Regions from separate parts of the Enterobacter ludwigii genome, predicted to be linked through region 2. Evidence: predicted binding sites of a transcription regulator. Region 2 holds the regulator's gene; each other region holds the start of a gene.
What was found. The regulator PurR, encoded in region 2, represses purine synthesis genes. The targets are predictions, from matches to a motif close to CANGCAAACGTTTGCNTG.
Positions count from the first base shown of each region.

Region 1: tusA (sulfurtransferase TusA) is a predicted target of PurR. The motif match lies at 1,426-1,443, and genes of this name have one in related genera.
Region 3: pyrD (quinone-dependent dihydroorotate dehydrogenase) is a predicted target of PurR. The motif match lies at 1,161-1,178, and genes of this name have one in related genera.

Region 1 covers NZ_CP017279.1:2,986,802-2,990,078, reverse strand. Annotated here, with positions in the region: gene BH714_RS14090 (MFS transporter) at 1-35, shown strand, start outside; gene BH714_RS14085 (DcrB family lipoprotein) at 40-597, opposite strand; gene BH714_RS14080 (7-cyano-7-deazaguanine/7-aminomethyl-7-deazaguanine transporter) at 670-1,335, opposite strand; gene tusA (sulfurtransferase TusA) at 1,502-1,744, shown strand; gene BH714_RS14070 (TRAP transporter substrate-binding protein) at 1,936-2,907, shown strand; gene BH714_RS14065 (TRAP transporter small permease) at 2,919-3,277, shown strand, end outside.
Region 2 covers NZ_CP017279.1:1,211,593-1,214,869, forward strand. Annotated here, with positions in the region: gene punR (DNA-binding transcriptional activator PunR) at 1-718, shown strand, start outside; gene purR (HTH-type transcriptional repressor PurR) at 735-1,760, opposite strand; gene cydH (cytochrome bd-I oxidase subunit CydH) at 2,058-2,147, shown strand; gene BH714_RS05810 (MFS transporter) at 2,311-3,277, shown strand, end outside.
Region 3 covers NZ_CP017279.1:802,628-805,904, forward strand. Annotated here, with positions in the region: gene BH714_RS03690 (sulfonate ABC transporter substrate-binding protein) at 1-456, opposite strand, end outside; gene ssuE (NADPH-dependent FMN reductase) at 449-1,024, opposite strand; gene pyrD (quinone-dependent dihydroorotate dehydrogenase) at 1,274-2,284, shown strand; gene zapC (cell division protein ZapC) at 2,450-2,992, shown strand; gene BH714_RS03710 (YcbX family protein) at 2,989-3,277, opposite strand, start outside.

The sequences.
Region 1 (3,277 bases), 1.8 Mb from region 2:
CGGTGCAGGCACCGGAGGCCACGTCATCATCGTGAAGAATTACTGGATCACGATGGTGTTAATGATGTTTTCAGCAGCCGTCTGCGCTTTCTGCTGATTTTCCGCCGGCAGAGTGATCTGCAGGGTCAGCAGTTTATTATCGACCTTGCCAAGCACCACGGAAGAGTAAGCGGTCTGGCCTTTTGCTGAAATGATGCTGTCCAGCTGTTGCAGCGTGTGGCCTTTCAGTTCGATAGATTTATTGGTCACGACCTGCAGCTGCGGATCGCGGCTGCGCTGCTGATCTTCCAGACGTTTGGTCATGACGGCCAGGTCTTCGCTGGTGTCGTCGCCCACAATCACAATGACGGCTTTCTGCCCGGTTGCATCGGAGTAAACGTGCATATTGTTCGCCTGGGTACCCAGCTTGCCGCTCTGGTCAGTCATATCTGCTGGCAGAGAGAAACTGAGTTTACCGTCCAGCAGACTCACCGGCTGACCGGTGGCGTTGCTCTCTGCAGACGCGCCCTGAGCAGGCGTTTTCGTGTCGCTATTATCACAGGCTGCAAGGCCCACAACCAGCAGGCCAATCCCGACATATTTAACCAGATTGCGCATTAACTTCTTCCTTTCGATAAACGGCCATAACGGCTGATTGGTTCATCTTATCACAACTGATAAAGCGAACCCTTAACCAGCCTGCAATGCTGTGATTTCAGATTTATCTGCGAGTCTTTTCAGCAGCATATTCAGCAGGACGCCGTACATCGGCAGGAAGAACACAATGCTGATAAGCACCTTGAAGCAGTAGTCCACAAGGGCGATTTCCATCCAGTGCTGGGCCATAAATGCGTCCGGGCTACGCCAGAATGCGATAAAGAAGAAGGCCAGCGTGTCGCTGACGTTGCCGAACAGCGTGGACGCCGTGGGTGCCATCCACCAGCGATGATTTTGACGCAGGCGGTTAAACACGTGAACGTCGAGGATCTGCCCCAGCGCGTAGGCCATAAAGCTGGCGGAGGCGATACGGGCGACAAACAGGTTGAAGTGCGTTAACGCCTCGAACCCCTGCCAGCTTCCCATATAAAACAGGGAAGAGATCACGTACGAAATGAACAGCGCCGGCAGCATGACCGCAAAAATAATGCGGCGAGCCAGCGGTGCGCCGAAAATACGCACGGTCAAATCAGTGGCGAGAAAAATAAACGGGAAACTGAACGCGCCCCACGTGGTATGAAAACCAAAGATGGAGATCGGGAGTTGCACCAGATAGTTGCTGGAGGTAATCACCAGCAAATGAAAAAGCGAAAGCCAGAACAACGCTTTAACGCGCTGTGAATCAGAAAACTGCATCATGTTGTAACCTTTTTATACGTTGGGGTGAGGGAACCCAATAAAAACCGCAGCATGATACTGCTTTGGCCGGACATTGCAATGGTTAGTTTTTACGCAATCGTTAACCTGGTTGCATTGCCGACGATGGGGCGTAAACTACAGCCGTTTTTACCTGACCGAGAAGAACATGACCGATCTGTTTTCCAGCCCAGACCACACCCTTGATGCTCAGGGCCTTCGCTGCCCGGAGCCGGTAATGATGGTACGTAAAACCGTGCGCAACATGCAGACCGGTGAGACGCTGCTGATCATCGCCGACGACCCCGCCACCACCCGCGACATTCCCGGTTTTTGTACCTTTATGGAACATGAGCTGGTGGCACAGCAGACCGAAACGCTGCCGTACCGGTATGTGATCCGTAAGGGGTAAGTGCGGCCTGATGGCCTCACCCCGACCCTCTCCCACAAGGAGAGGGAGAAAACCTTTCTAAACCATCGTTTCAAAATTTCACGCTTTTGTGAGGCGCTTCACCTCCGCTTTTCCGGCCGTAGTCTAGTTTTTAAGCGTACAAAAATAAAACACTGTTTTAACGCTTATCTCACTACCCTGGAGTTGACCCGATGAAAACGACCCTCAAGCCGTTACTGGCCGCCCTGTGCCTCTCCGCTTTTGCCTGCTCTGTCGCTGCGCAAACCATCAAAGCCGCCGATGTGCACCCTGAAGGCTACCCGAACGTGGTGGCGGTTCAGCAAATGGGTGAAAAACTCAAACAACAAACCGACGGCAAGCTGGAGATTAAGGTCTTCCCCGGCGGCGTGCTGGGGGATGAAAAACAGATGATTGAGCAGGCGCAGATGGGGGCGATCGATATGATCCGCGTCTCGATGGCGCCGGTGGCGGCCATCCTGCCCGATATCGAAGTCTTCACGCTGCCCTACGTTTTCCGCGATGAAGACCACATGCACAAAGTGATCGACGGGGATATCGGCAAGCAAATTGGCGATAAGCTAACTGCCAACCCGAAATCACGACTGGTGTTCCTCGGCTGGATGGACTCCGGCACCCGCAACCTGATCACCAAAGATCCGATTGTTAAACCCGACGATCTGAAAGGGAAGAAAATCCGCGTACAGGGCAGTCCGGTGGCGCTGGCGACGCTGAAAGATATGGGTGCTAACGCGGTGGCAATGGGGGTGAGCGAAGTTTACAGCGGGATGCAAACCGGCGTGATTGACGGCGCGGAGAATAATCCACCGACCTATGTCGCGCATAACTATATGCCGGTCGCCAAAAACTACACCCTCAGCGGCCACTTTATCACCCCGGAAATGCTGCTCTACTCAAAAGTGAAGTGGGACAAACTCAGCGCCGACGAGCAGAAAAAGATCCTGACCCTGGCCCGTGAAGCCCAGTTTGAACAACGTAAGTTGTGGGAAGCCTATAACGCCCAGGCGCTGGAAAAAATGAAGGCTGGCGGGGTGCAGTTCCACGAGATCGACAAAACGGTATTTATCAAAGCCACAGAGCCGGTGCGCGCCCAGTATGGCGAAAAGCATCAGGATCTGATGAAGGCCATCGCTGACGTCAAGTAACCGGAGTACGTATGTCCGAACTCTATCTGAAGTGGATGGACCGTCTCTACCTGCTGGCGATGGCCGTGGCGGGCATCTCGCTGCTGGTGATGACGATTGTGATCCCCATCGGCATCTTTTCGCGCTATGTGCTTAACCGCGGTGAATCCTGGCCGGAGCCGGTTGCCATCATCTGCATGGTGACCTTCACCTTTATCGGCGCGGCGGTCAGCTACCGTGCCGGTTCGCACATTGCGGTGAATATGCTCACCGACCGGCTGCCCGGGCCGTTAAAAACCGTCTGCGCACGGGCCGTTGATCTGCTGATGCTGCTGATCGCTGGCCTGATGTTCTGGTACAGCTACTGGCTGTGCGTCGAACTCTGGGAGCA
Region 2 (3,277 bases):
TTTGAAAGAAGGGCGTTCTGTTATCAAAAAAATGCAGATCACCCGCGAACAGTGTCAGCAGATCGCTAACGGCTGGCGAGGACATCTTTCCATTGCCGTGGATAACATCGTAAAACCGGAACGTACCCGGCAAATGATTGTCGATTTCTATCGCCATTTCTCGGATGTCGAATTGCGGGTATCCCAGGAAGTGTTTAACGGCGTATGGGATGCGCTGGCAGATGGCAGGGCAGAGATGGCGATCGGTGCCACGCAGGCGATTCCGGTTGGAGGACGCTTTGCCTTTCGCGACATGGGCATGCTCAGCTGGAAATGTGTGGTGGCAAGCGATCATCCGCTGGCTGACCTGGACGGGCCGCTCAGCGACGAAACGCTCCGTAACTGGCCCTCGCTGGTGCTGGAAGATACCTCGCGTTCGTTGCCCAAACGCATTACCTGGCTGCTGGATAACCAGCGACGGGTGGTTGCGCCGGACTGGGAATCCTCAGCAACATGCCTCAGCGCAGGGCTGTGCGTTGCCATGGTCCCTGGCCATTTTGCGCGGCCCCGAATCGACACCGGTGAATGGGTTGAACTGACGCTGGAAAATCCTTTTCCGGATGCGGCCTGTTGCCTCACCTGGCAACAAAATGATGTGTCGCCCGCAATGGCCTGGCTGCTGGATTACCTGGGAGACAGTGAGACGCTTAACCGGGAATGGCTACGGGAGCCAGTATAACTGGCCCCGTAAAAGATTAACGACGATAGTCGCGGAACGGACCATCCGCAACGGAACGGCGTTCGATAAGACGCGGGTGAACTTCAATGGACTGAGACTCTTCACGCTTGTTGACGATCCTGTCCATCAGCATATTGAAGGCCGTTTCACCCAGCGAGTCTTTTGGCTGGTGGATGGTGGTCAGCGCCGGGGTAAAGAAGCGCGCGTTGCGCACGTTGTCATACCCGATCACGGAAATGTCCTGCGGCACGCGCAGACCCAGTTCATCGGCGGCACAGAGAGCTCCCATCGCCATAATGTCACCGCCACAGAAAACGGCTGTCGGGCGATGCGACTGTGAGACAATCTGCTGCATTGCGCGGTAACCGGATTCCGGTTCAAAGTCACCCTGCACGATCCAGTTTTCCGGCACGGTAATCAGCGCCTCTTCCATGGCTTTCATAAACCCGGCCAGACGTCCGGCACCGGTGTTGCGCTCCAGTGGACCCGGGATCACACCAATCTCACGGTGACCGCGTTCAATCAGATAACGGCCTGCCATATAGCCGCCTTCAAACGCGTTATCGATGACGGAGTCGGTGAAGTCTGCACGTGCTTCGCCCCAGTCCATGACCACCATAGGAATATGGCGGTACTCTTCCAGCATGGAAAGCACGGACTCCGGATACTCTGAACACATCACCAGCAGGCCATCCACACGCTTTTGCGCCATCATGGAGAGATAAGCGCGCTGTTTTTCAATGCTGTTCCACGCGTTGCCCAGAATCAGGGTATAGCCTTTCTGGAAGCAGTTTTTCTCGACCGCTTCAATGATCTCGGCAAAATAGGCCGCTTCACTGCTGGTTGCCAGCAAACCAATGGATTTGGTGTGATTAACTTTGAGGCTGCGCGCCACCGCACTCGGTGAATAGTGTAATTCTTTGATTGCCGCCCAGACGGCGTTGCGCGTCTCTTCCGCCACAAAGCGGGTTTTGTTAATTACATGTGATACGGTTGTAGTGGAAACGTTTGCGCGTTTTGCTACGTCTTTAATTGTTGCCATTAAATGTCACTCCAGACCATATCCTAAACTCCTGAAAAACTTGAAGGTAAACGTTTGCCTTCTCTCACCCTTATCACGCAATCTTGAATTGCGGCACGCCGGGAAAACGACACAGGACGTCAGGAGGGGGTCAATGGCCGGTACGCTAATAAATTTAGCGTGGAATTTTGTCCTATCTTGATGAAAAGGGGAAGAGCTAAAGTGGTTATCAGTTTAAATCCAGGAAGATTTTTGAACTAAACTGTGTAAAAATGAGCAGGCTCACTTTTCGTGGGGAGATTAAAAGGAGAAAAATTGATGAGCTACGATCTGAAGTTTTCGCTGGTGACCACCGTTATTGTACTGGCTCTGATTGTTGCGGCGGGTCTGACGGCTGCATTGCACTGATTTACACGGAGGGAGAGCTCTCTCCCTCTCAGTTTTCCTGATTGTTACGCCTGCGGCAAAAATCTTTTGCCAATTTGTTAACTTCTCATTTTTTGTGATTGATGTCATGCTTTCGGCTTCTTTGTTCTGTGTCACGACATGACACGGCATCCGGAGTTGACGCATGAAAATCAATTTTCCCCTGCTTGCCCTGGCGATTGGCGCTTTTGGGATTGGCACCACTGAATTCTCCCCGATGGGGTTACTGCCTGTTATCGCCCGGGGCGTGGATGTTTCTATCCCGGCGGCCGGGATGCTCATCAGCGCCTACGCCATTGGCGTGATGGTGGGGGCACCGCTCATGACGCTTCTGCTTTCACACCGCGCGCGCCGCAATGCGCTGATTTTCCTGATGGCGATATTTACGCTGGGCAACGTGCTCTCCGCGATTGCGCCGGATTACACCACCCTGATGTTGTCCCGCATTCTGACCAGTCTTAACCACGGCGCGTTCTTTGGGCTGGGATCGGTTGTGGCCGCAAGCGTGGTGCCAAAACACAAGCAGGCGAGTGCCGTGGCAACCATGTTTATGGGTCTGACGATTGCCAACATTGGCGGTGTACCTGCCGCAACCTGGCTGGGTGAGGCGATCGGCTGGCGCATGTCGTTCCTGGCGACGGCCGTGCTGGGTGTTATCGCCATGGTGGCGTTGTACTTCTCCTTGCCGAAAGGCAGCGCTGGTGAACGTCCTGACGTCCGCAAAGAGCTGTCGGTACTGATGCGCCCGCAGGTGCTCTCCGCGCTGTTGACCACCGTACTGGGGGCGGGCGCCATGTTTACCCTGTACACCTATATTTCACCGGTGTTGCACGATATCACCCACGCAACGCCTCTCTTTGTGACCGCGATGCTGGTGCTGATTGGTGTCGGGTTCTCTATAGGCAACTATCTCGGCGGGAAATTCGCCGATCGTTCCGTGAGCGGGACGCTGAAAGGCTTTTTAACGCTGCTGATTGTCATCATGATCGCCATTCCATGGCTGGCGCGTAATGAGGTCGGGGCGGCGATGGCGATGGTTGTCTGGGGGGCTGCGACCTTTGCCGTGGTTCCGCCGCTGCAGATGCGCGTGATGCGCGTTGCCCATGAGGCAC
Region 3 (3,277 bases), 410 kb from region 2:
CGCCTCCTGCAGGGCCCGCAGCAGCAGGTTATGCGAGCTTGAGCCTTTCTGGAATGCAACCTTGTGGCCTTTGAGATCGGCGACTGTCTTAATGGTGCTATTTTCAGGGACCAGAATGACCTCAGCCTTCGGCTTGGCCGGCTCAACGCCGACATAAACCAGGTCGGCCCCCGCCGCCTGCGCGAATATTGGCGGAATATCCCCGGTGCTGCCGAGGTCGATGCTTCCGACATTCAGGGCTTCCAGCATTTGCGGGCCAGCAGGGAACTCAATCCAGGAGAATGTGGTCTTCGGGAAGCGTTTTTCCAGAAGCTGATGGCTTTTAGCCAGCACCATACTGACGCTGCCTTTCTGATAGCCGATGCGTAAATGTTCAGGCGCCGTCTCTGCCGCGTGGGCCAGCGAGGTGAGCGCCAACAGCCCGGCCAGTCCGAGACGGGTTAATCTTTTAAACATGAGCGACTCCCTGTGATTGGTTAAACGCCGGGGCGTGGATATCTTTGCGGTGCAGGGCATGCCAGAAGGTTTCCAGGGCGCTGTCGAGACGGGTTTGCAGATTCGGCGTGAAGTGAGGCTTGTGTTGATAATCGATAACCTGCGAGTCGTCGGCAAAGACGCCGTGGAGGATCTCCTGCGCTTTTAGCGCATTGAGTACCGGCTTGAGGGCATAATCCACCGCCAGTAAATGGGCCACCGTGCCGCCCGTTGCCAGTGGCAGGACTACTTTGCCGTCCAGCGCACGTTCAGGCAGCAGATCGAGCAGGGTTTTCAGGGCCCCGGAAAACGAAGCTTTATAGATAGGCGTCGCCACGATTAAGCCATCAGCCCCTTTAAGCTGTTCAGTCAGCGTTTGCAGCGCCGGACTGTCAAAACGGGCGTAGAGCAGATCCTCGGGGTCGAAGTTATGCAGATTCCAGTGGCATACTTCCACATCCAGAGCATTGAGCTTTTCACGGGCATATTCCAGCAGCGCGCTGGAGCGAGAGGGGAATCGTGGACTTCCGGCCAGGGTTATGACGCGCATGCATGCTCCTTATAACTAATTGTTTGCTTTTATCTAACATTCATAACAATTTTCAGGAGTGTGACACTGCTCGGTTATTCCACTAAATGATTTATCTGCAATTAAAATGCGAAAAAGCGCATAAGAACGGGGCTGCGAGGTAAACGATTGCGTCTAACGGTGTTTTTTTTGCCACAGGTCAATTCCCTTTCCGGGCCGGATCGCACATAATCCCCTCCCGGTTTGCACACCGGGAATCCAGGAGAGTTCATGTACTACCCCTTCGTTCGTAAAGCCCTTTTCCAGCTCGATCCTGAGCGCGCTCATGAATTTACATTCCAGCAGTTACGTCGTATTACCGGAACGCCGCTGGCCGCACTGGTGCGTCAAAACGTGCCGGAAAAACCTGTGCAATGCATGGGCCTGACCTTTAAAAATCCGCTGGGTCTCGCGGCGGGTCTGGATAAAAATGGTGAGTGCATTGATGCCCTGGGCGCGATGGGCTTTGGCTCCATCGAAATCGGTACCGTCACGCCGCGTCCGCAGCCAGGTAATGATAAGCCGCGTCTGTTCCGCCTGGTCGAAGCCGAAGGGCTGATCAACCGCATGGGCTTTAATAACCTCGGCGTTGATCACCTTGTTGAGAACGTAAAAAAAGCCCATTTTGATGGTGTATTAGGCATCAATATTGGCAAAAATAAAGACACGCCGGTAGAGCAGGGTAAAGATGACTATCTGATTTGTATGGAAAAAGTCTATGCCTACGCGGGGTATATTGCGGTGAATATTTCCTCACCAAATACCCCGGGTCTGCGCTCTTTACAATATGGCGAAGCACTGGACGATCTTCTGAGTGCCATTAAAAATAAACAAAATGAGCTCCAGGCGATCCACCATAAATATGTTCCGGTCGCGGTTAAGATCGCACCGGATCTTTCTGCTGAAGAATTGATCCAGGTTGCCGACAGTTTAGTTCGCCATAATATTGACGGGGTGATTGCGACCAATACCACACTCGATCGCTCGCTCGTTCAGGGAATGAAAAACTGTGACGAAGCGGGTGGGTTAAGTGGACGTCCGGTACAATTAAAAAGCACAGAAATTATTCGTGCCCTGTCAGCAGAATTAAAAGGACGACTGCCGATTATTGGCGTCGGTGGTATCGACTCCGTGATCGCGGCTCGCGAGAAGATGGCGGCGGGTGCCTCACTGGTGCAAATCTATTCCGGTTTTATTTTTAAAGGACCGCAGCTGATTAAAGAAATCGTTACTCATATCTAATCTTTTCTCTTTATCAGACAACCAGGGCTTTATTTCCAGCCCTGGTTGTTTTATATTCCGTCATTGTTGCTTATTTAGTCATTATAGTCTTTTATTAATGGTGTTATAAACGAAGCGGCGAACAGGACATTTTTAGTACAGGAAGTTTGGGGACGGGAGAGAAACATGCGAATTAAACCTGACGATAACTGGCGCTGGTATTTTTGTGACGAGCATGATCGCATGATGCTCGATTTAGCCAATGGTATGTTGTTTCGTTCCCGTTTTGCTCGCCGAATGTTAACCCCGGACGCCTTCTCCCCGTCAGGCTTTTGTGTTGACGACGCTGCGCTTTATTTCTCCTTTGAAGAAAAATGCCGCGACCTGGTGCTTTCTAAAGAGCAGCGTGCCGAACTGGTATTAAATGCGTTAGTGGCTATTCGATTCCTGAAACCGCAAATGCCGAAAAGCTGGCATTTTTTACCGCACAGCATGAACTGGACCCCCGCCACCGGCGATGCGGCGAGTGTAAACCTGAGCGATACCGCTGAAGAGGTGAGCCTGCTGGTGGTTGAGCCTGGCGAAAATGCCGCACTCTGTCTGCTGGCCCAGCCCGGTGTGACCATTGCCGGGCGGACGATGCAACTGGGGGATGCCATTAAGGTAATGAATGACAGGCTGAAACCGCAGCAACGCGTAGACGCTTTCAGCCTCGAGCAGGCCGTTTAAGCTTCCAGCTGTACCGACGTTTTCGGAATACAGCTGCAGCACAGAATTGTACCATCATCGCCAATCGCGGATTTTTTCAGCGCGCTGACTTCCCCTTCGACCAGCTTGATTCGACAGCACCCACAGATGCCTGCCCGGCAGGAGTAAGGTACGCGGATCCCCGCTTGTTCCAGCTGTTCAAGTAAAACCTGCTGATTGTTGCCGCGGATAACGGTGCCCTGCCAGTGAATGTCTACGGGCGAGCTGGCCGGCGTCTCAACGTCGACGAACTCATCTTCCTGACCT